4 regions of the Staphylococcus delphini genome follow, and region 1 is predicted to be linked to each of the others. Evidence: a T-box and tRNA genes for the amino acid it is inferred to sense, from the RefSeq annotation. Region 1 holds a T-box; the other regions hold tRNA genes.
What was found. A T-box is a leader RNA that pairs with one kind of tRNA and senses whether it is charged. The one in region 1 lies ahead of EL101_RS06465 (valine--tRNA ligase), so its partner is inferred to be a tRNA-Val.
Positions count from the first base shown of each region.

Region 2: it encodes a tRNA-Val, which carries the amino acid that the T-box ahead of EL101_RS06465 (valine--tRNA ligase) is inferred to sense. The anticodon was not compared.
Region 3: it encodes a tRNA-Val, which carries the amino acid that the T-box ahead of EL101_RS06465 (valine--tRNA ligase) is inferred to sense. The anticodon was not compared.
Region 4: it encodes a tRNA-Val, which carries the amino acid that the T-box ahead of EL101_RS06465 (valine--tRNA ligase) is inferred to sense. The anticodon was not compared.

Region 1 is NZ_LR134263.1:1,356,544-1,363,792, forward strand. Features, by position in the region: gene hemL (glutamate-1-semialdehyde 2,1-aminomutase) at 1-810, shown strand, start outside; gene EL101_RS06455 (AbrB family transcriptional regulator) at 1,070-2,152, shown strand; gene EL101_RS06460 (DNA-3-methyladenine glycosylase I) at 2,237-2,785, opposite strand; T-box leader at 2,844-3,066, shown strand; gene EL101_RS06465 (valine--tRNA ligase) at 3,105-5,735, shown strand; gene EL101_RS06470 (bifunctional folylpolyglutamate synthase/dihydrofolate synthase) at 5,747-7,015, shown strand.
Region 2 is NZ_LR134263.1:2,562,419-2,569,667, forward strand. Features, by position in the region: rRNA gene EL101_RS12065 (23S ribosomal RNA) at 1-102, opposite strand, end outside; rRNA gene EL101_RS12070 (16S ribosomal RNA) at 647-2,198, opposite strand; tRNA gene EL101_RS12075 (tRNA-Ala) at 2,332-2,407, opposite strand; tRNA gene EL101_RS12080 (tRNA-Pro) at 2,425-2,498, opposite strand; tRNA gene EL101_RS12085 (tRNA-Arg) at 2,508-2,584, opposite strand; tRNA gene EL101_RS12090 (tRNA-Leu) at 2,596-2,684, opposite strand; tRNA gene EL101_RS12095 (tRNA-Gly) at 2,693-2,767, opposite strand; tRNA gene EL101_RS12100 (tRNA-Lys) at 2,786-2,858, opposite strand; tRNA gene EL101_RS12105 (tRNA-Thr) at 2,865-2,940, opposite strand; tRNA gene EL101_RS12110 (tRNA-Val) at 2,943-3,018, opposite strand; rRNA gene rrf (5S ribosomal RNA) at 3,028-3,142, opposite strand; gene lysS (lysine--tRNA ligase) at 3,556-5,043, opposite strand; gene dusB (tRNA dihydrouridine synthase DusB) at 5,066-6,058, opposite strand; gene folK (2-amino-4-hydroxy-6-hydroxymethyldihydropteridine diphosphokinase) at 6,103-6,588, opposite strand; gene folB (dihydroneopterin aldolase) at 6,581-6,952, opposite strand; gene folP (dihydropteroate synthase) at 6,942-7,249, opposite strand, start outside.
Region 3 is NZ_LR134263.1:789,791-797,039, forward strand. Features, by position in the region: rRNA gene EL101_RS03495 (23S ribosomal RNA) at 1-837, shown strand, start outside; rRNA gene rrf (5S ribosomal RNA) at 916-1,030, shown strand; tRNA gene EL101_RS03505 (tRNA-Asn) at 1,040-1,114, shown strand; tRNA gene EL101_RS03510 (tRNA-Glu) at 1,116-1,187, shown strand; tRNA gene EL101_RS03515 (tRNA-Val) at 1,197-1,272, shown strand; tRNA gene EL101_RS03520 (tRNA-Tyr) at 1,293-1,376, shown strand; tRNA gene EL101_RS03525 (tRNA-Gln) at 1,381-1,455, shown strand; tRNA gene EL101_RS03530 (tRNA-Lys) at 1,459-1,531, shown strand; gene rocF (arginase) at 1,910-2,815, shown strand; gene cdaA (diadenylate cyclase CdaA) at 3,047-3,853, shown strand; gene EL101_RS03545 (CdaR family protein) at 3,854-4,786, shown strand; gene glmM (phosphoglucosamine mutase) at 4,814-6,169, shown strand; gene EL101_RS03555 (mannitol-1-phosphate 5-dehydrogenase) at 6,294-7,249, opposite strand, start outside.
Region 4 is NZ_LR134263.1:1,028,594-1,035,842, reverse strand. Features, by position in the region: gene EL101_RS04785 (trypsin-like serine peptidase) at 58-777, opposite strand; tRNA gene EL101_RS04780 (tRNA-Leu) at 1,573-1,656, opposite strand; tRNA gene EL101_RS04775 (tRNA-Gly) at 1,693-1,766, opposite strand; tRNA gene EL101_RS04770 (tRNA-Gly) at 1,800-1,874, opposite strand; tRNA gene EL101_RS04765 (tRNA-Cys) at 1,889-1,963, opposite strand; tRNA gene EL101_RS04760 (tRNA-Gln) at 1,972-2,043, opposite strand; tRNA gene EL101_RS04755 (tRNA-His) at 2,060-2,132, opposite strand; tRNA gene EL101_RS04750 (tRNA-Trp) at 2,135-2,208, opposite strand; tRNA gene EL101_RS04745 (tRNA-Tyr) at 2,216-2,299, opposite strand; tRNA gene EL101_RS04740 (tRNA-Thr) at 2,306-2,381, opposite strand; tRNA gene EL101_RS04735 (tRNA-Phe) at 2,389-2,461, opposite strand; tRNA gene EL101_RS04730 (tRNA-Asp) at 2,472-2,548, opposite strand; tRNA gene EL101_RS04725 (tRNA-Met) at 2,563-2,636, opposite strand; tRNA gene EL101_RS04720 (tRNA-Ser) at 2,654-2,746, opposite strand; tRNA gene EL101_RS04715 (tRNA-Ile) at 2,755-2,828, opposite strand; tRNA gene EL101_RS04710 (tRNA-Met) at 2,854-2,927, opposite strand; tRNA gene EL101_RS04705 (tRNA-Ala) at 2,958-3,033, opposite strand; tRNA gene EL101_RS04700 (tRNA-Pro) at 3,056-3,129, opposite strand; tRNA gene EL101_RS04695 (tRNA-Arg) at 3,143-3,216, opposite strand; tRNA gene EL101_RS04690 (tRNA-Leu) at 3,234-3,322, opposite strand; tRNA gene EL101_RS04685 (tRNA-Gly) at 3,329-3,403, opposite strand; tRNA gene EL101_RS04680 (tRNA-Leu) at 3,407-3,488, opposite strand; tRNA gene EL101_RS04675 (tRNA-Lys) at 3,493-3,565, opposite strand; tRNA gene EL101_RS04670 (tRNA-Thr) at 3,570-3,645, opposite strand; tRNA gene EL101_RS04665 (tRNA-Val) at 3,668-3,743, opposite strand; rRNA gene rrf (5S ribosomal RNA) at 3,756-3,870, opposite strand; rRNA gene EL101_RS04655 (23S ribosomal RNA) at 3,948-6,869, opposite strand; tRNA gene EL101_RS04650 (tRNA-Ala) at 7,062-7,137, opposite strand; tRNA gene EL101_RS04645 (tRNA-Ile) at 7,160-7,236, opposite strand.

The DNA of each region.
Region 1 (7,249 bases):
GCAACGTTAGGTTTACCGGATTCACCCGGTGTTCCAGAAGGTACGGCGAAAAATACGATTACGGTGCCTTATAACGATCTTGAAGCGGTAAAATACGCATTTGAAGAGTTTGGTGATGATATCGCAGCGGTCATTGTAGAGCCCGTCTCAGGAAACATGGGTGTCGTACCACCGATTAACAACTTTTTACAAGGGTTACGCGACATTACGAAAGAAAATGATGCTTTACTTATTTTTGATGAAGTGATGACTGGTTTTCGCGTTGGTTACAATTGTGCACAAGGCTATTTTGACGTCATTCCAGATTTAACGTGTCTAGGTAAAGTGATTGGCGGTGGTCTACCTGTTGGTGCTTTCGGTGGCCGTAAAGAAATTATGGATCATATTGCACCAAGTGGAGACATTTATCAAGCAGGTACATTGTCAGGTAACCCGCTTGCAATGACGAGTGGTTATATGACATTAAGCCAATTAACACCAGAAAGCTATGATTACTTTAATGAACTTGGTGATAGGTTAGAAGAAGGATTAACTGAAATCTTCAGCAAACATCAAGTGCCGTTAACAGTAAATCGAGCAGGTTCTATGATTGGATTCTTCTTAAATGAAGGGCCAGTCACAAACTTTAAAGAAGCGAACCAATCCGATTTAGAATTGTTTAGCCAACTGTATCGAGAACTTGCTGAACAAGGCATTTTCTTGCCACCATCACAATTTGAAGGTATGTTTTTATCGACAGCACATACAAAAGAAGACATTGAAAAAACATTGCATGCTTTCGATGTTGCGTTAGAGCGTCTCGGAAAATAATTAAATATGACTATAGATGAGGTTGGGATTGACGTGTCCCGACCTCTGTTTTTCGTGATGGTGCATATTTGAAGCCTACTATCCTAGGTTTTTTTCATGTCGCTGATCATCATTTATCGTAAATCTAATGTATAAGTTTTGCGAATTGCATGTTTAATAGAAAAGCGTATAATATATGATTGCTATGAGTGGAGTGAGGTCATACGAGAACTGTGTTAACCTTACTCCTCGTTGTAATAAAAAATTAGGAGGCGAGGCCATGGCACAAAATAAAATGTTCAATAATTTACTTGTACTCGTTATTGCGTTTTTGTTTGGTTGGATTTTGTTTGCATTGCATATCATGTTGCCATGGATGTTCGGACCCATTTTGGCAAGTATTTTTGTCGTAAAAGTACTAAAACGAGATGTTCAATGGCCGTTTTGGTTGAGTGAACTAGGCTTAATTATGCTAGGGGTTCAAATTGGGACTTCATTTACAAGAAGTGTGACAAGTGATATTAAAGATGATTGGCTCGCGATTGTTTTAGTGAGTGTCCTCATTTTACTGTTAGCCCTTGTCGTCTCCACTGGTTTTAGAAAAATTGCACATGTCAATCGTGAAACGGCTATTTTAAGCGTAATCCCAGGGGCGTTAAGTCAGATGATTGTAATGGCTGAAGAAAATAAAAAAGCAGATATCCTTGTCGTGAGTCTGACACAAACGTCACGTGTCATTTTTGTTGTGTTGTTAGTGCCTTTAATATCATTTTTCTTTAAAACTGATCATTCGAATCGTGTCAATCAAACGAACGTACAATATTTAACGGATGTTTTAACGATACAACACGTTGTCATTATCGCTTTAGGAATTGCTGTCGTTTATATGCTGATGAAGTGGATTCATTTCCCCACAAAAATGTTGATGGCACCTATCGTCGTGTTAATCATTTGGAATTTTGTAACGAACCATACATTCACACTTGATGCACCCATTATTGCTGGCGCACAAATTATTTATATGATTCGTGTCGGCATTCAAATTGCGCATTTAACAGATCAATTAAAAGGGAGAATTGCAGTTGCTATTGCTTATCAAAATGTCATGCTTATATTTGGGGCGTTAGCAATGGTATATCTTGTACAGTTCATTAACCATGCTTCTATTGATGAATTATTCCTTGGTGCGGCACCAGGTGGAATGAGTCAAATTGTCTTGGTCGCATTGGATATCGGTGCGGACATTGCGATGATTTCAAGTTATCATATTTTCCGTGTATTCTTTATTCTATTTTTAATTGCACCACTCGTTAGTGTGTATTTGAAATATATAGAGCGTAACAATAAAAATGATATCAATTAAGGGCTTGGATGATGTTACGTCCAAGTCCTTTTATATTGTGGCATACATTGATGGTAACGCTGAAATGGGTTTGTCTAGCATTTTTTATCGGTTCGGACATGATACTAAATGGCTGTTATAAAGGCCGGCAGCTTCCATAAATGAAAAGGCGGTAACAGGACCAATAAATTTAAATCCATATTGTTTCAATGCTTTTGATAATGCTTTAGCTGTATCGTTAACGGTGATGCGTTCTTCAACAGATTGATATTTAAAATCGACCGGTGCACCATCGACAAATGACCATAAAAACGAACTGAAACTGTTGTAATCCTGCTCAATTTGAATATAACCTTTCGCTTGTGAGACGATGGCTTCTAATTTTGGACGATGATGTATGATATTTGGAAAGGCCATTAATGCATCAATATCTTCATCACGCATTTGTGCAATTCGATAGGGGTCAAAATTGTGAAATGCTTGTTGATAGGCTTCCTTCTTTTTTAAAATCGTTAACCACGAAAGACCCGCATGTTGTGATTCTAGGGCTAACAATTCAAATAAAGCGCGTGAATCATACAGCGGTTTGCCCCAGGTGTGATCGTGATAATTGAGATAAAGTGGATCTTTTGTACCAAATGCACATGGGTTCATGTTTTCGTTCCTCCTTGTATTGACTTCATTGTCGTTTCAGTATACTATAAGAATGAAATCAAAAATAGTGTCAGGGAAGAGTAAGTTATTTGCTTTTTATAGAGAGTGCATGGTAGCTGGAAATGCATAAAAGTCATAACTGAAGGTAGCCCGTTTTGAACTTTAATTGAACTAAGAGTAGGTTAAAGCGTGTCATGAGCGTTAATCATAAGAGAGCAGTAGTGTAGAGGTTTGTCTACACTATTGAATATAGGTGGTACCGCGGAACATCCGTCCTATTTTGGACAGGTGTTTTTTTATTTTAATGGAGGGATTTTTAATGGAAATGAAACCGAAGTATAATCCGCAAGAAGTTGAAGCGGGTCGATATCAAAAATGGCTAGACCAAGAACTTTTTAAACCAAATGATCATTCAGATAAACCTACATATACTATTGTGATTCCACCACCGAATGTGACAGGGAAGTTGCATTTAGGTCACGCGTGGGATACGACTTTACAAGATATTTTAACACGTATGAAACGTATGCAAGGTTATGAAACACTTTATTTACCTGGTATGGACCATGCAGGGATTGCGACACAAGCAAAAGTAGAAGCGAAAATGAGAGAAGAAGGGATTTCGCGTCATGATATTGGGCGAGAAAAGTTTCTTGAAAAAGCTTGGGAATGGAAAGAGGAATACGCCTCATTTATTCGTCAACAGTGGGCAAAGTTAGGACTTGGTTTAGATTATTCCCGAGAGCGTTTCACATTGGATGCAGGATTAAGTCAAGCAGTACGTAAAGTATTCGTAGACATGTACAATAAAGGTCTCATTTATCGTGGTGAACGTATTATTAACTGGGACCCTGTGGCGAGAACCGCACTTTCTGATATTGAAGTGGTACATGAAGACGTAGAAGGCAAGTTTTATCATTTCAAATATCCATTTGCAGATGGTGAAGGTTACATTGAGATTGCGACGACACGACCTGAAACGATGCTTGGAGATACGGCGATTGTCGTCAACCCAAATGATGAACGCTATAAAGAAGTGATCGGCAAGAAAGTGATTTTACCAATTGTCGGACGTGAACTTCCAATTATTGCAGATGACTATGTCGATCAAGACTTCGGTAGTGGTGCGATGAAAGTAACGCCTGCACACGACCCGAACGACTTTGAAATCGGTAATCGCCATGATTTAGAACGTATTGTCGTAATGGATGAAGCAGGTCACATGAATAGTGAAGCGGGCAAATATGAAGGTATGGAGCGTTTTGAATGTCGTAAGCAACTCGTTAAAGATTTGTTGGATAAAGGTTTAGTGATTAAAATCGATAACCATACACATTCTGTCGGTCATTCCGAACGTTCAGGCGCTGTCGTTGAGCCATATTTATCAACACAATGGTTTGTTAAAATGGCACCACTTGCTGAACAAGCTTTAAATAACCAAGATACTGAGGGCCGTATCGAGTTTGTACCGCCACGTTTCGAAAAAACATTTAATCGCTGGATGGAAGAGATTCGTGATTGGACAATTTCAAGACAGTTGTGGTGGGGACATCAAATTCCTGCTTGGTATCATAATGAAACAGGAGAAATTTATGTCGGTGAAGAAGCGCCAGAAGATATTGAAAATTGGACGCAAGATGAAGACGTGTTAGATACATGGTTCTCTAGTGCGTTATGGCCGTTTTCAACACTCGGTTGGCCAAATGAAGATGCAGCAGACTATCAACGTTTCTATCCAACGAATGTATTAGTGACGGGATACGACATTATTTTCTTCTGGGTGGCACGTATGATTTTCCAAGGCTTAGAGTTCACAGGTCAAAAACCATTTAACGACGTATTATTACATGGTTTAGTCCGTGCTGAAGATGGTCGAAAAATGAGTAAATCATTAGGTAACGGTGTGGACCCAATGGACGTCATTGATCAATATGGTGCAGACAGCTTACGTTATTTCTTGGCGACAGGCTCTTCACCAGGTCATGATTTACGTTATTCAACAGAAAAAGTAGAATCTGTTTGGAACTTTATTAATAAAATTTGGAATGCCGCACGTTTTAGTTTGATGAATATTGGTGACTCATTCAAATTTGAAGATATTGATTTATCAGGTCATTTATCAGTTGCAGATCAATGGATATTAACACGTTTGAATGAAACGATTGACACTGTCACACAGCTGAGCGACAAGTATGAATTTGGCGAAGTGGGCCGCGTATTGTATAATTTTATTTGGGACGAGTTCTGTGACTGGTACATTGAAATGAGTAAAATTCCAATGAACGGTGACGATGAAGCTCAGAAAAATGTAACACGCTCTGTACTTAGCTACACTTTAGATCGTATTATGCGTTTATTACATCCATTTATGCCGTTTGTTACTGAACACATTTGGCAAAACTTACCGCATGAAGGTGAATCTATCGTGACAAGCGCATGGCCAACAGTAGATCAATCGCTCGTGTTTGAAGAAAGTAAAGACGTGATGGAACAGTTAGTTGAAATCATTAAAGCGGTACGTCAATCACGTTTAGAAGTGAATACACCACTATCTAAAGAAATTCCTATTAAAATTCAAGCTAAAAATGAAACGATTCAACAATTATTAAAGACGAACCAACATTACTTGGAACGTTTCTGTAATCCAAGTACGCTTGAAATTGAAACACAAATCGACATTCCAGATAAAGCGATGACAACAGTCGTTGCTGCAGGTGAAGTCATTTTACCTATTGAAGGTTTGATTGATATGGACAAGGAATTAGAACGTCTAGAGAAAGATTTACAAAAATGGCAAAAAGAGTTAGATCGCGTTAATAAAAAATTATCAAACGACAACTTTGTGAATAAAGCACCTGAGCACGTCATTAATGAAGAGAAAGAAAAACAAGTGAAATATCAAGAGAAATATGATGGTGTCAAGGCGAGAATTGAACAATTAAAAGCGTAGGAGTCTTAGTTATGAATTATCTAGACAGTTTATATTGGATACATGAAAGAACAAAATTCGGCATTAAACCAGGTGTAAAACGTATGGAATGGATGCTCGATAAACTTGGTAATCCACAACAGAATATCCAAGCTATTCATGTCGGTGGGACGAATGGTAAAGGTTCTACGGTTGTTTATTTACGTGAAGCTTTACTCAAAAATGATTATCAAGTGGGTACTTTTACGTCTCCATATATCGAAACATTTAATGAACGAATCAGTTTAAATGGTTTACCAATTACAAACGAAGATATAGTAGCGCTAGTGGCTCGTGTGAAACCTGTCAGTGAAATGATGGAGGAACAAACTGAGTTAGGAGTTGCGACCGAATTTGAGATCATTACAACCATGATGTATCTCTATTTCGGCGAGCTTCATCCAGTTGATTTCGTAATCGTCGAGGCAGGTCTAGGTGTTAAAAATGATTCTACAAACGTGATACAGCCGTTGATGAGTATTTTGACGAGTATCGGTTTAGATCATACGGACATTCTCGGTCAAACGTATTTAGACATTGCTAAAGATAAAGCGGCAATTATTAAACCGCATACGCCAATTGTTTACGCTGTTAAAAATGAAGAAGCATTGAAGTTTTTTAGAGATACTGCTGAACGATTAGATGCGAAAGCTTTAGAATTCGATCGTGATATTTTAATCAAATCAGAAGACGATGAATTTACATATCGTTATAAAGATTACGAATTAGAAAACTTAGCATTACACATGGTAGGCGAACATCAAAAGGAAAATGCAGCTCTTGCGATTACTGCGTTAATTGAGTTGTATGAGCAAGAAAAAATTCAATTAGACTTCAACAAAATGATTGAAGGGATTGAACATGCATATTGGACAGGTCGTATTGAACGTGTCTCTAAAGAACCGCTTATCATTATTGATGGTGCACATAATAAAGAAAGCGTTGACGCATTAGTGGACACGATTGAGAAGTATTATGATGCACCCAAAGTTGATGTCTTATTTGCAGCTATTGAAGGGAAACCGATTCATCATATGTTAGACGCTTTCCAAAGTATTGCACAGCATATTTATGTGACAGGTTTTGACTTTCCGAAAGCACTTCCTAAACAAACGTTATATGATGAAATTGACTTTGGGCAGAAAACAATGGTTGATGATTACATCTCATTTATAAATAACTACGATGGCGATGCATTGCTCATTACAGGTAGTCTATATTTCATCAGTGAAGTGAAATCTAAAGTTGACTTTAATTCATAAAAATTGAACCACTTTGTATGTATTCCGAGAAATCGTGAAACATATAAGGTGGTTTTTTATCATTTACGTTTTTTTCGACGTATAAAGTGCTTTTTGGCGATTTGACCGCTCACGTGGAAGTGCATATAATAAATGCATTCAATGAAATGGTGCTGTCGTGAATTAAAGATTCGACGGTGTTGAGGAGGTGTATAGAATGATTGTCGCCTTATTTTTTGTAGGTAGTAGTTTAAT
Region 2 (7,249 bases), 1.2 Mb from region 1:
TCAAAGCTTACTTACAGCTCCCCAAAGCATATCGTCGTTAGTAACGTCCTTCATCGGCTTCTAGTGCCAAGGCATCCACCGTGCGCCCTTAATAACTTAATCTAAACGTTATGATAAGCGTTCGCATTCTGCCTTATTTCTTTCTTCGCTTGTTCATTTACGGAAAGTAAACTTCACTGCGCGCATCAAGAAATGCGTTGACTGACAAACGCTTTCATCAACGTTTGGTCAATCCATAAATACGTCACCTATCACAATAATATTTTGGCAAACGTTCGCATTCGGCTTCATCACTTCACATTCACTCAGTTACTTACGCGTAGTAAGCGCCTTCGCTCATGCTTGCGATTCATAGACTGACAAACGTTTTCAAAACATCATGTCTGTCTACCGAAATACAATCTTGTCCAAAATCACCAGTTATTAATTATGTGAGTCGTCATTTGACGACTAGCGATAATTTTTTGTTTCAAGCTTTTAAACGCTTGTCACTCGGTTTTGCTTGGTAAAATCTATACTTACTTATCTAGTTTTCAATGTACAAATCATTCTGAATCCTCAAATGAATGAGCATTCAAAACTGAATACAATATGTCACGTTAATCCGCTTATCACCTAATGGTGATATTCCGTATATTATCCTTAGAAAGGAGGTGATCCAGCCGCACCTTCCGATACGGCTACCTTGTTACGACTTCACCCCAATCATTTGTCCCACCTTCGACGGCTAGCTCCAAAATGGTTACTCCACCGGCTTCGGGTGTTACAAACTCTCGTGGTGTGACGGGCGGTGTGTACAAGACCCGGGAACGTATTCACCGTAGCATGCTGATCTACGATTACTAGCGATTCCAGCTTCATGTAGTCGAGTTGCAGACTACAATCCGAACTGAGAACAACTTTATGGGATTTGCTTGACCTCGCGGTTTCGCTGCCCTTTGTATTGTCCATTGTAGCACGTGTGTAGCCCAAATCATAAGGGGCATGATGATTTGACGTCATCCCCACCTTCCTCCGGTTTGTCACCGGCAGTCAACTTAGAGTGCCCAACTTAATGATGGCAACTAAGTTCAAGGGTTGCGCTCGTTGCGGGACTTAACCCAACATCTCACGACACGAGCTGACGACAACCATGCACCACCTGTCACTTTGTCCTCCGAAGAGGAAAGCTCTATCTCTAGAGTTGTCAAAGGATGTCAAGATTTGGTAAGGTTCTTCGCGTTGCTTCGAATTAAACCACATGCTCCACCGCTTGTGCGGGTCCCCGTCAATTCCTTTGAGTTTCAGTCTTGCGACCGTACTCCCCAGGCGGAGTGCTTAATGCGTTAGCTGCAGCACTAAGGGGCGGAAACCCCCTAACACTTAGCACTCATCGTTTACGGCGTGGACTACCAGGGTATCTAATCCTGTTTGATCCCCACGCTTTCGCACATCAGCGTCAGTTGCAGACCAGAAAGCCGCCTTCGCCACTGGTGTTCCTCCATATCTCTGCGCATTTCACCGCTACACATGGAATTCCACTTTCCTCTTCTGCACTCAAGTTTTCCAGTTTCCAATGACCCTCCACGGTTGAGCCGTGGGCTTTCACATCAGACTTAAAAAACCGCCTACGCGCGCTTTACGCCCAATAATTCCGGATAACGCTTGCCACCTACGTATTACCGCGGCTGCTGGCACGTAGTTAGCCGTGGCTTTCTGGTTAGGTACCGTCAAGATGTGCACAGTTACTTACACATTTGTTCTTCCCTAACAACAGAGCTTTACGATCCGAAGACCTTCATCACTCACGCGGCGTTGCTCCGTCAGGCTTTCGCCCATTGCGGAAGATTCCCTACTGCTGCCTCCCGTAGGAGTCTGGACCGTGTCTCAGTTCCAGTGTGGCCGATCACCCTCTCAGGTCGGCTACGTATCGTCGCCTTGGTAGGCCGTTACCCCACCAACTAGCTAATACGGCGCGGGTCCATCTATAAGTGACAGCAAGACCGTCTTTCACTGTAGAACCATGCGGTTCAACATGTTATCCGGCATTAGCCCCGGTTTCCCGGAGTTATTCCAGTCTTATAGGTAGGTTACCCACGTGTTACTCACCCGTCCGCCGCTAACGTCAAAGGAGCAAGCTCCTTATCTGTTCGCTCGACTTGCATGTATTAGGCACGCCGCCAGCGTTCATCCTGAGCCAGGATCAAACTCTCCATAAAAGAAGTAAGCTTGATATAGCTCATTGATTGTTTAAGTCAATCACTCTTGAAAGTACTTTTGAAGTACTCAAATTATCGGAATTAACGTTGACATATTGTCATTCAGTTTTCAATGTTCATTTCAAAAATATAATGGTGGAGACTAGCGGGATCGAACCGCTGACCTCCTGCGTGCAAAGCAGGCGCTCTCCCAGCTGAGCTAAGCCCCCATGTTATTTTACAGAAGTCGGGAAGACAGGATTTGAACCTGCGACCCCTTGGTCCCAAACCAAGTGCTCTACCAAGCTGAGCTACTTCCCGTTATTAAGATGGCGCGCCCGATAGGAGTCGAACCCATAACCTTTTGATCCGTAGTCAAACGCTCTATCCAATTGAGCTACGGGCGCATGATTAAAGATGGTGCCGAGGACCGGAATCGAACCGGTACGGTGATCTCTCACCGCAGGATTTTAAGTCCTGTGCGTCTGCCAGTTCCGCCACCCCGGCAAAAATAATGGAGCAGAAGACGGGATTCGAACCCGCGACCCCGACCTTGGCAAGGTCGTATTCTACCGCTGAACTACTTCTGCTCAATAGTATTCGAATGATGAGCCATAGAGGATTCGAACCTCTGACCCTCTGATTAAAAGTCAGATGCTCTACCAACTGAGCTAATGGCTCATAAAATGGTGCCGGCCAGAGGACTTGAACCCCCAACCTACTGATTACAAGTCAGTTGCTCTACCAATTGAGCTAGGCCGGCAATGGTGGAGAATGACGGGATCGAACCGCCGACCCTCTGCTTGTAAGGCAGATGCTCTCCCAGCTGAGCTAATTCTCCATATGTAATGCCTGGCAACGTCCTACTCTCGCGGAACGTAAGTCCGACTACCATCGGCGCTAAAGAGCTTAACTTCTGTGTTCGGCATGGGAACAGGTGTGACCTCTTTGCCATTGTCACCAGACAATAATTATTTTATTAAGTAGCTCATCGGCTACCTTTTTATAATACATGTTTTGCAAATACTTTTCAATAGTTAATTTTACACTTTGTTTAAGTTTTTTACAAACATTTTAAATTTGGTTTGCCGTTCAATTTGACGACTTTTATATAATACTTAATTATCATTTTAAAGTCAACACTTTTTATCACCTTTTTTAAAAATAAATTTAAGATGGTTTACACAACCCCTTCGATACCCCACCACCTGTGGAACCAACCAAGCTTCACCATATCCATTCTCCATACATCATAGTATTCTCTTGCCTACGCATTGCAATATGAAATGCCCCTATCGTTCATCCATTTCTCCTTTACTGAAATTAAAAAAACGCCTGTACACTGAATAGTCAATGTACAAGCGTTTGATGATATATCTTATTTTTGACGCATATATGGGAATAATAACACGTCACGAATAGATGGAGAATTCGTTAACAACATCACAAGGCGGTCAATACCGATACCTAATCCACCTGTTGGCGGCATACCGTATTCTAACGCTTCAATGAAATCTTCATCCATTTCATGCGCTTCGTCGTTACCTTGTTCTTTTTCTACTAATTGTGCTTCAAAGCGCTGACGTTGATCGATTGGGTCGTTTAATTCTGTAAACGCATTCGCATGTTCACGACCTACAATGAACAACTCAAAACGATCAGTGAAGCGTGAATCTTCAGGGTTTTTCTTAGCTAAAGGAGAGATTTCAATTGGATGACCGTAAATGAATGTCGGTTGAATTAAAGTTTCTTCTACTTTTTGTTCGAAAAATTCATTTAAGATGTGACCGTACTTCATATTGTCATCTACTTCAATGCCATGCACTTTCGCTAATTCGTGTGCTTCTTCGTCTGATTTCACTTCATAAAAGTCTACACCTGTTGCTTCTTTAACGGCATCAACCATGTGTAATCTACGCCATTGTGGTTCTAAATGAATTGTTTCATCACCGTACTGAACTGAAGTTGTACCTAATACGCGACGAGCGATATGTGCAACTAACTCTTCAGTTAATGACATAATATCTTTGTAGTCTGCATACGCTTCATACAATTCAATCATTGTAAATTCTGGGTTATGGCGTGTAGAAACACCTTCGTTACGGAATACGCGTCCGATTTCATATACTTTCTCCAAGCCACCTACGATTAGACGTTTAAGGTGAAGTTCGATCGCAATACGCATGTAAAGTGTTGCATCTAATGCGTTGTGGTGTGTCACGAATGGTTTCGCTGCAGCCCCCCCTGCGATTTGATGCATCATTGGTGTTTCCACTTCTAAAAAGCCTTTTTCATTAAGGTAATTACGCATTTCTTGAAGAATACGGCTACGATTAATAAACGTTTGCGTGCTTTCTTCGTTGGTAATTAAGTCAAGATAACGCTGACGGTAACGTTGTTCGATATCTTGTAAACCGTGATGTTTGTCTGGTAGTGGACGTAACGCTTTAGATAAAAGTTTGAATGACTTCGCTTTTACTGATAATTCACCAGTATTTGTTTTAAACATAATACCTTCAACGCCGACAATATCACCTAAATCTGCAGTGTTCCAAATATTAAATTGTTCATCACCGACTTGGTCTTTACGTACATAAATTTGAATTTGACCGGATAAGTCTTGAATATGTGCAAATCCTGCTTTACCTTTACCACGTTTCGTCATAATACGACCTGCAATTACTGTATGACTTTCCGCTTCTTTTTCAGCAAGTTCTTCTTTAGCGTATTGATCCCATTGTGCTTTTAACGTTTCCGCAGTTCCAGTACGCTCAAACTTCTCACCGAATGGATCAATCCCTAAGTCTCTTAATTCTTGTAATTTTTGTCGACGGACCTGCATTTGGTCATTCAATTCTTCTGTCATGCTTACCTCTCCTTTTCGCTTCTTATGCCTCTATTTTTTGTTTTTCCATTTGTTCATCACGGAATTCTGTTAAAATCTCAGTCATTTCGGCTAATGTTTCTGCCTGGTTTAATGCTTTACGCGCTTTGCCATTGCCTCGGACACCTTTAAGGTACCATGACGCGTGTTTGCGCATTTCCATAACGCCCACTTTTTCACCTTTTAAATCAACGAGACGATTCAAGTGTAATAAAGCAATCTCAATTTTTTCGTCGATTTGAGGCTCGTCAATTAACTCGCCTGTTTCTAAATAATGCACCGTACGATAAATCATCCATGGATTGCCTAATGCTTCTCGTCCGATCATAACTGCATCCACGCCTGTTTCTTTCAGCATTTTTTCAGCAAGTTCTGGACTCGTAACATCACCATTACCGATGACCGGAATGTTCACCGCTTCTTTCACTTGACGAATAATATCCCAATCCGCCTTGCCTTCGTACATTTGAACACGTGTGCGACCATGTAGCGAAATCGCCGCAGCACCCGCACGTTCAGCAGCTTTTGCATTTTCAACTGCGAAGATATGGTCCTCATCCCAGCCGATACGCATTTTACATGTCACAGGTTTGCTCACGCGTTCTGTTACCGCCGACACCATTTCATAAATTTTGTTCGGATCTAACAACCAACGTGCACCCGCTTCACATTTAATAATTTTTGATACTGGACAGCCCATATTAATATCAATAATGTCAGCTGTTGTATTTTTATCTACATATTCGGCAGCTTCAACTAATGTTTCTTTTTCACCACCAAAAATTTGTAACGATAATGGACGTTCATTTTCATCGATGTATAACATTTTCATCGTTTTTGGATTGTTAAACAAAATCGCTTTGTCGCTCACCATTTCTGCGCACACTAGCCCGGCACCGAATTCTTTTACAGTGAGTCGAAACGCCGAGTTACACACACCTGCCATAGGTGCGAGAACGACTCTGTTTTCAATTTCAACGTCGCCAATTTTCCACATTTCAAATTTCCTCCAATATATTCAAAGTCAATCACCAAAATCCATCACAATATTGCTTTATATTTCACTACTGTATCATCATGAGGTACGATCTGTTGAATTTTTTGGCCCGAATGCGGTTCGATGACATTGGAAGCTATATCATTTAACGGTACCATCACAAAAGCACGTTCAGTCATACGCGGATGCGGCACCGTTAAATCATCTTCTTCAATGATTTCATCGCCATACAATAAAATATCAATATCCATTGTACGTGGGCCCCATCGCACTTTACGTACACGATGTAACTCTGCCTCAGTTTCTAAAGCGACCTTTAACAAGTCTTGTGCAGAAAGTTGTGTTTGAATGTGTAAGCATAAATTCAAAAAATCAGGTTGTTCTGTATATCCGACCGGCTTCGTTTCATAAATAGATGAAATCGCAACAACATTAATCTTGTCATGGGCATCTAATAAATCAATCGCTGCTTTTAACTGTGCTTCTCGGTCACCCATGTTACTGCCTAAACCTAAATACGCATCAATCATGGTGATTCGCCCTCACAATTTCTACACCGACACCTTGATAATAACCAGGAATAGGTGGATTTTTTTTAGTGATTCTAACTTTCGTTTCCATTACACGATTATAGTGTGAATTTATACGTAATGCAATACGTTCCGCAAGATGTTCAATTAATTGCACTGCGGAATCATGCATAATGGCTTTAATGTCTTCATATACTTCGCCGTAATGGACAGTATCTTCCACGCGATCAGACGCACCCGCTACACTTAAATCTACTTTCATTTCAACATCAACGGTAAAAATTTGACCAATTTCATTTTCTGCAGGGAGCGCGCCATGATACGCATAAAATTCAAGTCCTTGTAAAAATATTTTATCTTCCATCTTCATATCCTTTCAACGCATCCATCGTTTTGGCTAATCGCGCATTCATTAAAACATTATGTACGCGGACGCCATGTACACCTTTCATAATACCGTAAGCTGTCGTGGCTGCCGTCGCTTCATCACGCTCATCAACTTGATTGTCGTCACCGAGTAAAAATTTAATCAAACGTTTTCGACTCGTCGCTAACAAAACTTTATAACCTGTTGCCACAAGTTCATCTAAGCGTGACATCACTTCTTGTTCTTCTTCACGCGTTTTCGCAAATCCAATGCCCGGATCAAGCCAAATACGGT
Region 3 (7,249 bases), 570 kb from region 1:
AGACCCCGTGGAGCTTTACTGTAGCCTGATATTGAAATTCGGTACAGTTTGTACAGGATAGGTAGGAGCCTTAGAAGCGTGAGCGCTAGCTTACGTGGAGGCATTGGTGGGATACTACCCTAATTGTATTGGATTTCTAACCCACAGCACTTATCGTGCTGGGAGACAGTGTCAGGCGGGCAGTTTGACTGGGGCGGTCGCCTCCTAAAGAGTAACGGAGGCGCTCAAAGGTTCCCTCAGAATGGTTGGAAATCATTCATAGAGTGTAAAGGCATAAGGGAGCTTGACTGCGAGACCTACAAGTCGAGCAGGGTCGAAAGACGGACTTAGTGATCCGGTGGTTCCGCATGGAAGGGCCATCGCTCAACGGATAAAAGCTACCCCGGGGATAACAGGCTTATCTCCCCCAAGAGTTCACATCGACGGGGAGGTTTGGCACCTCGATGTCGGCTCATCGCATCCTGGGGCTGTAGTCGGTCCCAAGGGTTGGGCTGTTCGCCCATTAAAGCGGTACGCGAGCTGGGTTCAGAACGTCGTGAGACAGTTCGGTCCCTATCCGTCGTGGGCGTAGGAAATTTGAGAGGAGCTGTCCTTAGTACGAGAGGACCGGGATGGACATACCTCTGGTGTACCAGTTGTCGTGCCAACGGCATAGCTGGGTAGCTATGTATGGACGGGATAAGTGCTGAAAGCATCTAAGCATGAAGCCCCCCTCGAGATGAGATTTCCCAACTTCGGTTATAAGATCCCTCAAAGATGATGAGGTGAATAGGTTCGAGGTGGAAGCGTAGCGATACGTGGAGCTGACGAATACTAATCGATCGAAGACTTAATCAAAATAATTGTTCATAAGGTAATGCTTGTGATAAATATACTTACTATCTAGTTTTGAATGTATAACATTCTACAACTTAATCTGGTGCCAATGGCAAAGAGGTCACACCTGTTCCCATGCCGAACACAGAAGTTAAGCTCTTTAGCGCCGATGGTAGTCGGACTTACGTTCCGCGAGAGTAGGACGGTGCCAGGTTAAGATTGATCCACAGTAGCTCAGTGGTAGAGCTATCGGCTGTTAACCGATCGGTCGTAGGTTCGAGTCCTACCTGTGGAGCCATGGCCCCTTGGTCAAGCGGTTAAGACACCGCCCTTTCACGGCGGTAACACGGGTTCGAGTCCCGTAGGGGTCATTTATATATGGAGAATTAGCTCAGCTGGGAGAGCATCTGCCTTACAAGCAGAGGGTCGGCGGTTCGATCCCGTCATTCTCCACCATTTTTAATTGCATACATAGCGGAGGGGTAGCGAAGTGGCTAAACGCGGCGGACTGTAAATCCGCTCCTTCGGGTTCGGCAGTTCGAATCTGCCCCCCTCCACCATCGATGGGCTATAGCCAAGCGGTAAGGCAACGGACTTTGACTCCGTCACTCGCTGGTTCGAATCCAGCTAGCCCAGCCATAAGAGCCATTAGCTCAGTTGGTAGAGCATCTGACTTTTAATCAGAGGGTCAGAGGTTCGAATCCTCTATGGCTCACTTTCAAACCTTATTCCAAATGGGATAGGGTTTTTATTTTTGTCTTCTGTCGCTTTTGCTATCTTACCATTAGCAGCACCGTATCCAACACGCGCATCTCAAACATCGCTCGCCTCCGCACACTTTTTCTAGCAAAATTTAAAATGAATAAAATCTACTGTTTCATTCATGCTCCATCCTCCAAAACACAGTTCGTAGTTATAAAAATTCATTAAAGCACATATAGTTAAATCTCATACGACTTTTGCGTTTTTACAATGCTTGAATTCAATGGCCTAAACAACTATTCTGAAATTGTATGCATATTCAATTGATTTAAAGGGGCAATTGAGCTGCAAACATTGTTAAATGAATCATTAAAAAAAGGGGAGATAACAAATGAATAAAATTATAGAACTCATCGGTGCACCCACTACATTTGGGCAGAAGAAACTAGGTGTTGATTTGGGTCCAGATGCGATTCGATATGCAGGTGTGTTACCTCGTTTAAAACGTATTGGTCATGAGGTCATTGATGCAGGGAACGTTGAATCGCCACCTGTCGATATTGAGAAGTTTATGTCTCAACAAGAGGGCTTACAAAATTATGAGGAAATTCTCACTTTCTCAAAATCATTAAAAGATAAAGTGTCAGAGAGTATTCGACAAGACCATTTTCCAGTGATTTTAGGTGGGGATCATTCATTGGCTATTGGTTCGATTTCAGGTGTTGCAGAGCATTACGACGACCTGGGCATCATTTGGTATGACGCACATGGTGATTTGAATGTACCAGAAGAATCGCCATCTGGTAATATGCACGGGATGCCATTACGTATATTGGCGGGTGAAGGGGATGAAAAGCTCGTTCAACTTGGCGGCTTTGCACCTAAAGTGAAGCCGGAAAATATTGTGCTTATCGGTATGCGTGATTTAGATTTTGGTGAACGTGAATATATTAAGAAGCATCAAATTCGTACATATACGATGGCTGATATTGATGAGCGGGGCATTCGTTCAGTCATTGAAGAAAGTATCGCATATTTAAAGGATAAGACTGATGGTGTGCATTTATCATTAGATGTCGATGCGTTAGATCCTAATGAAACGCCGGGGACAGGAACGAAAGTTTTAGGTGGCTTAACGTATCGTGAAAGTCATTATGCATTAGAATTACTCAACCAATCCGATATGATTACGTCAATGGATATTGTTGAAGTGAATCCACTCTTAGATGTCGAAAATCGCACTGCTCAACAAGCCGTCGCACTGTTAGGTTCGTTCTTTGGCGAAACATTGTTATAAACTATCATTTAAAATATAAGTGTCAAGTATTGAAACGAGGTAAGGATCAAATAAGTCATCTTTACCTCGTTTTCGATTTGTTGTTTAGTGGAATTCCTCCCATTTTACATGAAACGATTGAATACATCGAATCAAATATTTAAATGTGATTTCTTTTTACTCTGATATGACAAACGCTTATGAACATTGGTATAATAAGGGACATGGGAATAGATTACCGGAGGAGATACTATGCAAATTTCACACCTCTTTGAAAATTTAAGTACGCTTGAGGTCATCACAGGTATTCTAGATTTATTAATTGTATGGTATGTCATTTATTTACTGATTACAGTCTTTAAAGGGACGAAAGCAATTCAATTATTAAAAGGGATATTATTTATACTTGTAGGGAAAGCAATCAGTGAATACTTACAACTGACAACGACTTCGAGACTTTTTGATTTGGTATTACAGTGGGGGTTCTTAGCCATAATTGTAATATTCCAACCTGAGATTAGACGTGCGTTAGAACAACTTGGGAGAGGGAGTTTGTTCAAACGCTATGCCACGACGTCTACAGTAGAAGTGCCAAAATTAGTGGATTCAGTCTCTAAAGCCGTGCAGTATATGGCAAAGCGACGGATAGGTGCGTTAATTGTGTTTGAAAAAGAAACCGGTTTACAGGACTACATTGAAACGGGTATACCGATGCATTCAGACATTTCTCAAGAATTATTGACAAACGTCTTTATTCCGAATACGCCATTACATGATGGCGCGATGATTATTCAAGGTGACAAGATTGCAACAGCGGCCAGTTATTTACCGTTGTCAGATAGTCCGAAAATCGCGAAAAGCCTCGGAACGCGTCATCGTGCAGCAGTTGGAATTTCAGAAGTTTCTGATGCCTTTACCGTCGTTGTGTCTGAGGAGACAGGATCCGTTTCCGTTACATTTGATGGGAAGTTGAGAAAAGATATATCACCTGAAGTGTTTGAAGAACTGTTAACAGAGCATTGGTTTGGCTCACACTTTGGAAAGAAAGGTGTGAATTAGATGTTAGAATCGAAATGGGGCTTACGTTTTACTGCTTTTATTTTAGCATTGCTCTTATTTTTATCAGTCAATCATGTACTCGGTGATTCGTTCAATACTGACAGTGTTTCCAAAGACGGGAATAAAACAATCAAAAATGCACCGGTTGAAGTGATTAACAACGATAAAAGTCTGTATATCTCTGGTGCGCCTGATACGGTTGATGTCGAGTTGAATGGACCGCAATCTAAAGTGTTACGCGCACAAAAAACAGAAGATTTTAAAGTTGTGTTAGACGCGACAAACATTCAGCCAGGTGAGTATTCATTAGACTTTCAAGTGCGTGGTCTAGATAAAGATATTAACTACCGTGTTTATCCGAAAGAAGTGACCGTCTCAGTTGAGAAAAAGGAAACGAGAACGTATCATATTGAGCCAAATGTGAGTCCATATGTGATTGATCCGAATTTCAAGATTACAGATACATCGGTGTCACCAGATACGGTAAAAATCACAGGAGGCAAGGCGCAATTAGACCGCATTGCATTTGTAAAGGCAAGTTTCCGTAATGAGAACAATATTTCAGAAAAGACCACGGGAGAAGCGAATATTTCAGTTTTTGATAAGAATATGAATAAACTGGATGTGCAAGTCGATCATCCGACCGTAGATTTAACTGCAGAAGTAGAACCTTATTCCAAAAAAGTTAAATTAGACGTATCGACAAAAGGCACGCCTTCAGATGGTATCAACATTTCAAGTATTGATCTGGAGTCAGATACGATAGAAATATTTGGGAACCGTCATGATTTAGAGAAGATCAATGAAATTAGTGGTGAAATTGATGTGAAAGGTGTTTCATCTAATACGGAACGGGAAGTAAAATTAGACTTACCGAAAAATGTGACGAAAACATCACCAGAAAAATTAAAAGCAAAAATAAATGTAGAATGATGAATGAAATAAAAGGAGATATGATTTATGGGTAAATATTTTGGGACAGATGGTGTAAGAGGCGTTGCAAACCAAGAACTCACACCTGAGCTCGCATTCAAGTTAGGTCGTTATGGGGGATACGTTTTAGCACATAACGAAGATAAAAAGCATCCACGTGTCCTTGTAGGTAAAGATACACGTGTGTCAGGTGAAATGTTAGAACATGCATTAATTGCAGGTTTAGTTTCTATTGGCGCTGAAGTCATGCGTTTAGGTGTCATTTCTACACCAGGAGTGGCTTATTTAACAAGAGAAATGGGTGCAGAGTTAGGTGTGATGATTTCAGCTTCACATAACCCTGTTGCGGATAATGGTATTAAGTTCTTTGGTTCAGATGGCTTCAAATTGTCAGATGCGCAAGAGAATGAAATCGAGGCATTATTGGATCAAGAAAATCCTGATTTACCACGTCCAACAGGTAAAGATATTGTGCACACATCGGATTATTTCGAAGGGGCGCAAAAATATTTAAGCTATTTAAAATCAACTATCGAAGTGAATTTAGAAGGGTTAAAAATTGCGCTGGACGGTGCACACGGTTCAACTGCAGCGTTAGCACCATTTTTATTCGGTGACCTTGAAGCAGATACAGTGACAATTGGCTGTAATCCAGATGGTTACAATATTAATGATGAAACTGGTTCTACACACCCACAAGCGCTAGCTCAAAAAGTTGTCGATCATGAATGTGACTTTGGCTTAGCATTTGATGGTGATGGTGACCGATTAATCGCAGTCGATGAAAAAGGTCAAATTGTCGATGGTGACCAAATTATGTTTGTTATCGGCCAAGAGATGGCGAAAAATCAAGAATTGAACGATAATATGATTGTGTCAACGGTGATGAGTAACTTAGGTTTCTACAAAGCATTAGAAGCGGAAGGGATTCAATCTGATAAAACGAAAGTGGGTGACCGCTACGTTGTGGAAGAAATGCGTCGTGGTAACTACAATTTAGGCGGCGAGCAATCAGGTCATATCGTTATGATGGATTACAATACAACTGGTGACGGTTTATTAACAGGTGTACATTTGGCAGCAGTTGTGAAACGTTCAGGTAAAAAGTTAAGTGAACTTGCGGGTCAAATGAAGAAATATCCGCAATCACTTGTGAACGTTCGTGTAACGGATAAATATGGCGTAGAAGACAATCAAGACGTCAAAGCCGTGATGGATGAAGTTGAAGCGGAAATGAATGGCGAAGGTCGTATTTTAGTGCGTCCATCAGGTACAGAACCACTCGTACGTGTCATGGTTGAAGCTAAAACAGACGAAGATGCGCATAACTTCGCGGAACGTATTGCAAAAGTAGTAGAAGAAAAAATGGGCTTAGACGCTTAAAAATCATGCCCCCCTCTAACAAGTATCGTGTATACCTTGTTGAGAGGGGGTCTTTCTGTTTAAGAAATGGAAACCAAACAAGTGATAAAAAGCTGGGATGTACAATTCCCAGCTTTTTTAAATGCTATGATAATTGTTGATATTTGTTCGCAATGGCATGTGCTAATTTGTCATCTAGTTCAGCATGTTCTTGTAAAAACGTTTCAACCCCGACTGCTTGAATACGTTCTTCTTTTTGAACAGCTTCTGGATCTTGTGCATCTTTGTACACAAGTGCATATGCGGCCAGTTGTGTTAACGCATCATGCGGTTCGTTGGCTTCATATAATGCTTTCAATGGCTTCATAATACGGTCTTGTGGTCCTAATTTTCTTAAGACACCGCGTCCGACACGTTGAATGTCATCTGACAAATATTGATTGTGGTATCTGCCGATAATTTTTTCACGATATACGGCTTGTTCTTTTGCAGAAAAGTCAAATGTGTTAGTAATATATTGACTTGTTTCCGTTAATGTACGTTCTAATTCTTTCGCAATCTTGTCATCATGAACCGCTTCTAAAATCGTTTGATGACCGAAATAATGACCTGCATAAGCAAGATAAGCATGACCTGTATTCACTGTCAGCAATTTGCGTTCGATATAAGGTGTGAGCGCATCTACATATTTCACACCGTCCAATTGTTGACCGTGCCAAGTCGTTTGTTCGATCACCCACTCGTAAAATGGTTCTACTGTGACATCTAAAATATTGGCATTGTGTTGGATAGGGACGATACGGTCTACGGCAGCGTTAGAGAAATGAATGTTGTCATCTAATGTATCCACTTCCTCTAAAATAGCAGCTTTTAATGCATCTGTTGCATTAATCGCATTTTCACAAGCGACGATGTTCACAGGTGTTGTACGCGTTTTTAAAATCGGTGCTAATGATTGAGCGATGATTGGTAAAATGTTGACACCGACTGCAGTTGTAATCAAATCTGCTTCTAAAATAGCGTTTTTAAGTGCTTCTGTTTCTTCAGCAGAATGAATGGCATTGACGTTTTGAATGGTCGTCTTCGTTTGTGCCTCATCAG
Region 4 (7,249 bases), 330 kb from region 1:
AGCTTTTTCAATTTATAGGTAGCTGATCATTATCTTATTACTGCTTTTGATTATGTGTTAAATAAACTTTTTGATATCTTCAGTAAAGTATACGCCATAAGATTTTTTAGATGGTGTAATTTCAATATCAGACCCAGTATGTACGCCAATAGCTTCACCGTTAAGATTCACAATAGGACCGCCTGAATTTCCTGGCTCAGCGAAGGCATCATATATTACTCGAGTACCTTCAATTTTAATGACTGTTCCTGTCGACTCAAATAATTGATACTTATTTATTCTAGGTCTTGGGTATCCTATGAGGGAAACTCTTTCTCCAGCCTGACCGCTATTAGCGAGTGGCATAATTGTTGTTCTTTCATTAAAATCCCATCCTGCATCACTTCTACTTTTTATGTGAACGATAGCTAAGTCTTCTTCACCAGAATATGGAATCATATCCGTGATAGTGTAATTTCCACCTTTGCTAGTATTGCCAGTGGGATGTGCAGATAATCTATCTCCTACCTTTAAATGGTTAATGACAGGTTTATTCGTTACAACTGTATTCGGTCCAACAACAAACCCACTTGCCCCAACAAATGCGACGACACTAATATAGGGGGCAACATATCCATCTTTAATTTCTTTAACATTTCTTTCTGCTTGGGCAACATGATGTGTTTCATTTACAGAACTATCTACAAAACCAACTGAACTTAAAATAATCAAAGCTGACAAACTTTTTAACATAAAGCTTTTTTCATGATGTTTTTCTCTTTTTGGTTTTAATTTCATTATCTAGATAACAATTTATTTATATAACTAAAGGTGATATTTGCCAAGAATTTATTATATTAAAATTTACTTTTCTTATGCTTATAGGTCTTGATTTTTTTTATTTTAGAATTTTGCTAGTAGATTTTTATGATGTTATGTTTTTCTATAATAAGAAACATGTGTTCAACAAATTCGATATGACTTCAAGATGAATCATTCGACCAACCTGTAAGTCATTAAATATGTAAAAAGGATTAGATTAAATGTCCTTTTAGGATTTATGTACGTCGCATTTTGAAAGCGTGAGCAGAAAAACCTAATACCTAATAAAGTGAAAGAGCCTCAATAGAAAGAAATACAATGCGCAGAAATAGTAATTACAATAATGTGGAACATGGCATGAGTGCTTAAAAACTAATTTCGTGGCCAATTGAGTTATTTAATGCACAATAATGACATGGACACATCGGACACACAAAAATACAAACGTGTCCAAGATGTGTCCAAATTGCTGTGTAGTCATAAAAATTTGGAGAGTTAACTCGGTTGGGGTAAGTAAGTCTTTCATTTCGATATGTATTAAAAAAAGACAGGTAAATAGTAATAAGTTAAATTCATCTACGACTCATTGTTAATAGCCGCATCCTTACTACCACAAGGGATACAGCGAAAAAATGGCACGTGCCACTTGAAAATATAGCGTGGTGCCATTGGGGTGCCATTTTAATGGACATACGATGGTAAATAAATAAAAAGAAACCCCGTAATAACAGGGTTTCTGATGTGCTATGATGTCTAATTAATGGTTATTGATACCGGTGGTCGGGGTCGAACCGACACGTCTGTGAAGACACGGGATTTTGAGTCCCGCGCGTCTGCCAATTCCGCCACACCGGCATAATACAAAAAAATCCAATAAGTTATTGGAAAAAATGGAGCGGAAGATAGGACTTGCACCTATACCTCTTTCCGGGAAGGAAAGTGTTCTAGAATTGAACTACTCCCGCGTCATGAGTGATTAACTTGAATTTAAAATGATTTGGAGCGGAAGATAGGACTTACACCTATACCTCTTTCCGGGAAGGAAAGTGTTCTAAAAATTGAACTACTCCCGCATGCTTCATATCAATGGAGGCGGCAACCGGATTTGAACCGGTGAATAGAGGTTTTGCAGACCTCGGCCTTACCACTTGGCTATGCCGCCAAAAGTAACTGGGCTAGCTGGATTCGAACCAGCGAGTGACGGAGTCAAAGTCCGTTGCCTTACCGCTTGGCTATAGCCCATTAATTTTAAATAAAGGGCGGTTGATGGGAATCGAACCCACGAATGTCGGAACCACAATCCGATGCGTTAACCACTTCGCCACAACCGCCATGGCAGGGGCAGTAGGAATCGAACCCACATCAAAGGTTTTGGAGACCTCTATTCTACCGTTGAACTATGCCCCTATTGATATGGTGGAGGGGGGCAGATTCGAACTGCCGAACCCGAAGGAGCGGATTTACAGTCCGCCGCGTTTAGCCACTTCGCTACCCCTCCAAGACATGGTGCCGGCCAGAGGACTTGAACCCCCAACCTACTGATTACAAGTCAGTTGCTCTACCAATTGAGCTAGGCCGGCAAAAAAGTGGTTCAGGACGGAATCGAACCGCCGACACAAGGATTTTCAGTCCTTTGCTCTACCGACTGAGCTACTGAACCATTTTAATAATGGCGGTCCCGACGGGAATCGAACCCGCGATCTCCTGCGTGACAGGCAGGCGTGTTAAACCGCTCCACTACGGGACCACTTATAAATAATATTGCGGGAGGCGGATTTGAACCACCGACCTTCGGGTTATGAGCCCGACGAGCTACCGAACTGCTCCATCCCGCGGTAATAGAAAATAATAATGGCGGAGGAAGAGGGATTCGAACCCCCGCGAGCCGTTAAGCCCCTGTCGGTTTTCAAGACCGATCCCTTCAGCCAGACTTGGGTATTCCTCCGAATTATATGGACCTTGCAGGACTCGAACCTGCGACCGAACGGTTATGAGCCGTTAGCTCTAACCAACTGAGCTAAAGGTCCTAATAATGTTTTCAACTAAAATTAGTGGCGGCGGAGGGGATCGAACCCCCGACCTCACGGGTATGAACCGTACGCTCTAGCCAGCTGAGCTACGCCGCCTTATGTAGTTGTATTAGTATTAAATTTAAATGGTGGAGACTAGCGGGATCGAACCGCTGACCTCCTGCGTGCAAAGCAGGCGCTCTCCCAGCTGAGCTAAGCCCCCATATAAATAATTTTAAAAGATATCGGGAAGACAGGATTTGAACCTGCGACCCCTTGGTCCCAAACCAAGTGCTCTACCAAGCTGAGCTACTTCCCGTAAGGTAATGTAGCGCGCCCGATAGGAGTCGAACCCATAACCTTTTGATCCGTAGTCAAACGCTCTATCCAGTTGAGCTACGGGCGCATATGAAACAGAAACAATGGTGCCGAGGACCGGAATCGAACCGGTACGGTGATCTCTCACCGCAGGATTTTAAGTCCTGTGCGTCTGCCAGTTCCGCCACCCCGGCAAATAATGGAGCAGAAGACGGGATTCGAACCCGCGACCCCAACCTTGGCAAGGTTGTATTCTACCGCTGAACTACTTCTGCATATGCGGGTGAAGGGAGTCGAACCCCCACGCCGTAAGGCGCTAGATCCTAAGTCTAGTGCGTCTGCCAATTCCGCCACACCCGCAAAGTGAGCCATAGAGGATTCGAACCTCTGACCCTCTGATTAAAAGTCAGATGCTCTACCAACTGAGCTAATGGCTCATCATGGTGCCGGCCAGAGGACTTGAACCCCCAACCTACTGATTACAAGTCAGTTGCTCTACCAATTGAGCTAGGCCGGCTACTCATATTAATTTTTAAAAATGGTGGAGAATGACGGGATCGAACCGCCGACCCTCTGCTTGTAAGGCAGATGCTCTCCCAGCTGAGCTAATTCTCCAATTATGTATTAACCTGGCACCGTCCTACTCTCGCGGAACGTAAGTCCGACTACCATCGGCGCTAAAGAGCTTAACTTCTGTGTTCGGCATCGGAACAGGTGTGACCTCTTTGCCATTGGCACCAGATTAAGTTGTTGAATGTTATACATTCAAAACTAGATAGTAAGTATATTTTCACAAGCATTACCTTATGAACAATTATTTTGATTAAGTCTTCGATCGATTAGTATTCGTCAGCTCCACGTATCGCTACGCTTCCACCTCGAACCTATTCACCTCATCATCTTTGAGGGATCTTATAACCGAAGTTGGGAAATCTCATCTCGAGGGGGGCTTCATGCTTAGATGCTTTCAGCACTTATCCCGTCCATACATAGCTACCCAGCTATGCCGTTGGCACGACAACTGGTACACCAGAGGTATGTCCATCCCGGTCCTCTCGTACTAAGGACAGCTCCTCTCAAATTTCCTACGCCCACGACGGATAGGGACCGAACTGTCTCACGACGTTCTGAACCCAGCTCGCGTACCGCTTTAATGGGCGAACAGCCCAACCCTTGGGACCGACTACAGCCCCAGGATGCGATGAGCCGACATCGAGGTGCCAAACCTCCCCGTCGATGTGAACTCTTGGGGGAGATAAGCCTGTTATCCCCGGGGTAGCTTTTATCCGTTGAGCGATGGCCCTTCCATGCGGAACCACCGGATCACTAAGTCCGTCTTTCGACCCTGCTCGACTTGTAGGTCTCGCAGTCAAGCTCCCTTATGCCTTTACACTCTATGAATGATTTCCAACCATTCTGAGGGAACCTTTGAGCGCCTCCGTTACTCTTTAGGAGGCGACCGCCCCAGTCAAACTGCCCGCCTGACACTGTCTCCCAGCACGATAAGTGCTGCGGGTTAGAAATCCAATACAATTAGGGTAGTATCCCACCAATGCCTCCACGTAAGCTAGCGCTCACGCTTCTAAGGCTCCTACCTATCCTGTACAAACTGTACCGAATTTCAATATCAGGCTACAGTAAAGCTCCACGGGGTCTTTCCGTCCTGTCGCGGGTAACCGGCATCTTCACCGGTACTATGATTTCACCGAGTCTCTCGTTGAGACAGTGCCCAAATCGTTACGCCTTTCGTGCGGGTCGGAACTTACCCGACAAGGAATTTCGCTACCTTAGGACCGTTATAGTTACGGCCGCCGTTTACTGGGGCTTCGATTCGTAGCTTCGCTTGCGCTAACCACTCCTCTTAACCTTCCAGCACCGGGCAGGCGTCAGCCCCTATACGTCACCTTACGGTTTAGCAGAGACCTGTGTTTTTGATAAACAGTCGCTTGGGCCTATTCACTGCGGCTCTTCGAAGCGTGAACCTCAAAGAGCACCCCTTCTCCCGAAGTTACGGGGTCATTTTGCCGAGTTCCTTAACGAGAGTTCGCTCGCTCACCTTAGAATTCTCATCTTGACTACCTGTGTCGGTTTGCGGTACGGGCACCGTTATTCTAGCTAGAGGCTTTTCTCGGCAGTGTGAAATCAACGACTCGAGGAACAAGTTCCTCTCCCCATCACAGCTCAATCTTAAGAGTGCCGGATTTGCCTAACACTCAATCTCACTGCTTGGACGTGCACTCCAACAGCACGCTTCGCCTATCCTACTGCGTCCCCCCATCGCTTAAAACGAATAATGGTGGTACAGGAATATCAACCTGTTATCCATCGCCTACGCCTGTCGGCCTCAGCTTAGGACCCGACTAACCCAGAGCGGACGAGCCTTCCTCTGGAAACCTTAGTCAATCGGTGGACGGGATTCTCACCCGTCTTTCGCTACTCACACCGGCATTCTCACTTCTAAGCGCTCCACATGTCCTTACGATCATGCTTCAACGCCCTTAGAACGCTCTCCTACCATTGTCCAAAGGACAATCCACAGCTTCGGTAATATGTTTAGCCCCGGTACATTTTCGGCGCAGTGTCACTCGACTAGTGAGCTATTACGCACTCTTTAAATGATGGCTGCTTCTAAGCCAACATCCTAGTTGTCTGGGCAACGCCACATCCTTTTCCACTTAACATATATTTTGGGACCTTAGCTGGTGGTCTGGGCTGTTTCCCTTTCGAATATGGACCTTATCACCCACATTCTGACTCCCAAGTTAAATTATTTGGCATTCGGAGTTTGTCTGAATTCGGTAACCCGAGAGGGGCCCCTCGTCCAAACAGTGCTCTACCTCCAATAATCATCACTTGAGGCTAGCCCTAAAGCTATTTCGGAGAGAACCAGCTATCTCCAAGTTCGATTGGAATTTCTCCGCTACCCTCAGTTCATCCGCTCACTTTTCAACGTAAGTCGGTTCGGTCCTCCATTCAGTGTTACCTGAACTTCAACCTGACCAAGGGTAGATCACCTGGTTTCGGGTCTACGACCAAATACTCATTCGCCCTATTCAGACTCGCTTTCGCTACGGCTCCACATTTTCTGCTTAACCTTGCATCAGATCGTAACTCGCCGGTTCATTCTACAAAAGGCACGCCATCACCCATTAACGGGCTCTGACTACTTGTAAGCACACGGTTTCAAGTTCTCTTTCACTCCCCTTCCGGGGTACTTTTCACCTTTCCCTCACGGTACTGGTTCACTATCGGTCACTAGAGAGTATTTAGCCTTAGGAGATGGTCCTCCCAGATTCCGACGGAATTTCACGTGCTCCGTCGTACTCAGGATCCACTCAAGAGAGAATTTGTTTTCGACTACAGGATTATTACCTTCTATGATTAACCTTTCCAGGTTATTCGTCTAACAAATTCTTTTGTAACTCCGTACAGAGTGTCCTACAACCCCAATAAGCAAGCTTATTGGTTTGGGCTCTTCCCGTTTCGCTCGCCGCTACTCAGGGAATCGATTTTTCTTTCTCTTCCTCCGGGTACTAAGATGTTTCAGTTCTCCGGGTCTGCCTTCTTGCATGCTATGTATTCACATGCAGATAACACGACATAACTCGTGCTGGGTTTCCCCATTCGGAAATCTCTGGATCAATGCTTACTTACAGCTCCCCAAAGCATATCGTCGTTAGTAACGTCCTTCATCGGCTTCTAGTGCCAAGGCATCCACCGTGCGCCCTTAATAACTTAATCTTAACGTTATGATAAGCGTTCGCATTCAATCAATAAATACGTCACTCACCATCACCAGTTATTAATTATGTGAGTCGTCATTTGACGACTAGCGATAATTTTTTGTTTCAAGCTTTTAAACGCTTGTCACTCGGTTTTGCTTGGTAAAATCTATACTTACTTATCTAGTTTTCAATGTACAAAAGATATAAATGGTGGAGACTAGCGGGATCGAACCGCTGACCTCCTGCGTGCAAAGCAGGCGCTCTCCCAGCTGAGCTAAGCCCCCAATATATGATTTAAATTTTAAATGGTGGGCCTAAGTGGACTCGAACCACCGACCTCACGCTTATCAGGCGTGCGCTCTAACCAGCTGAGCTATAGGCCCCGAACATTTATAC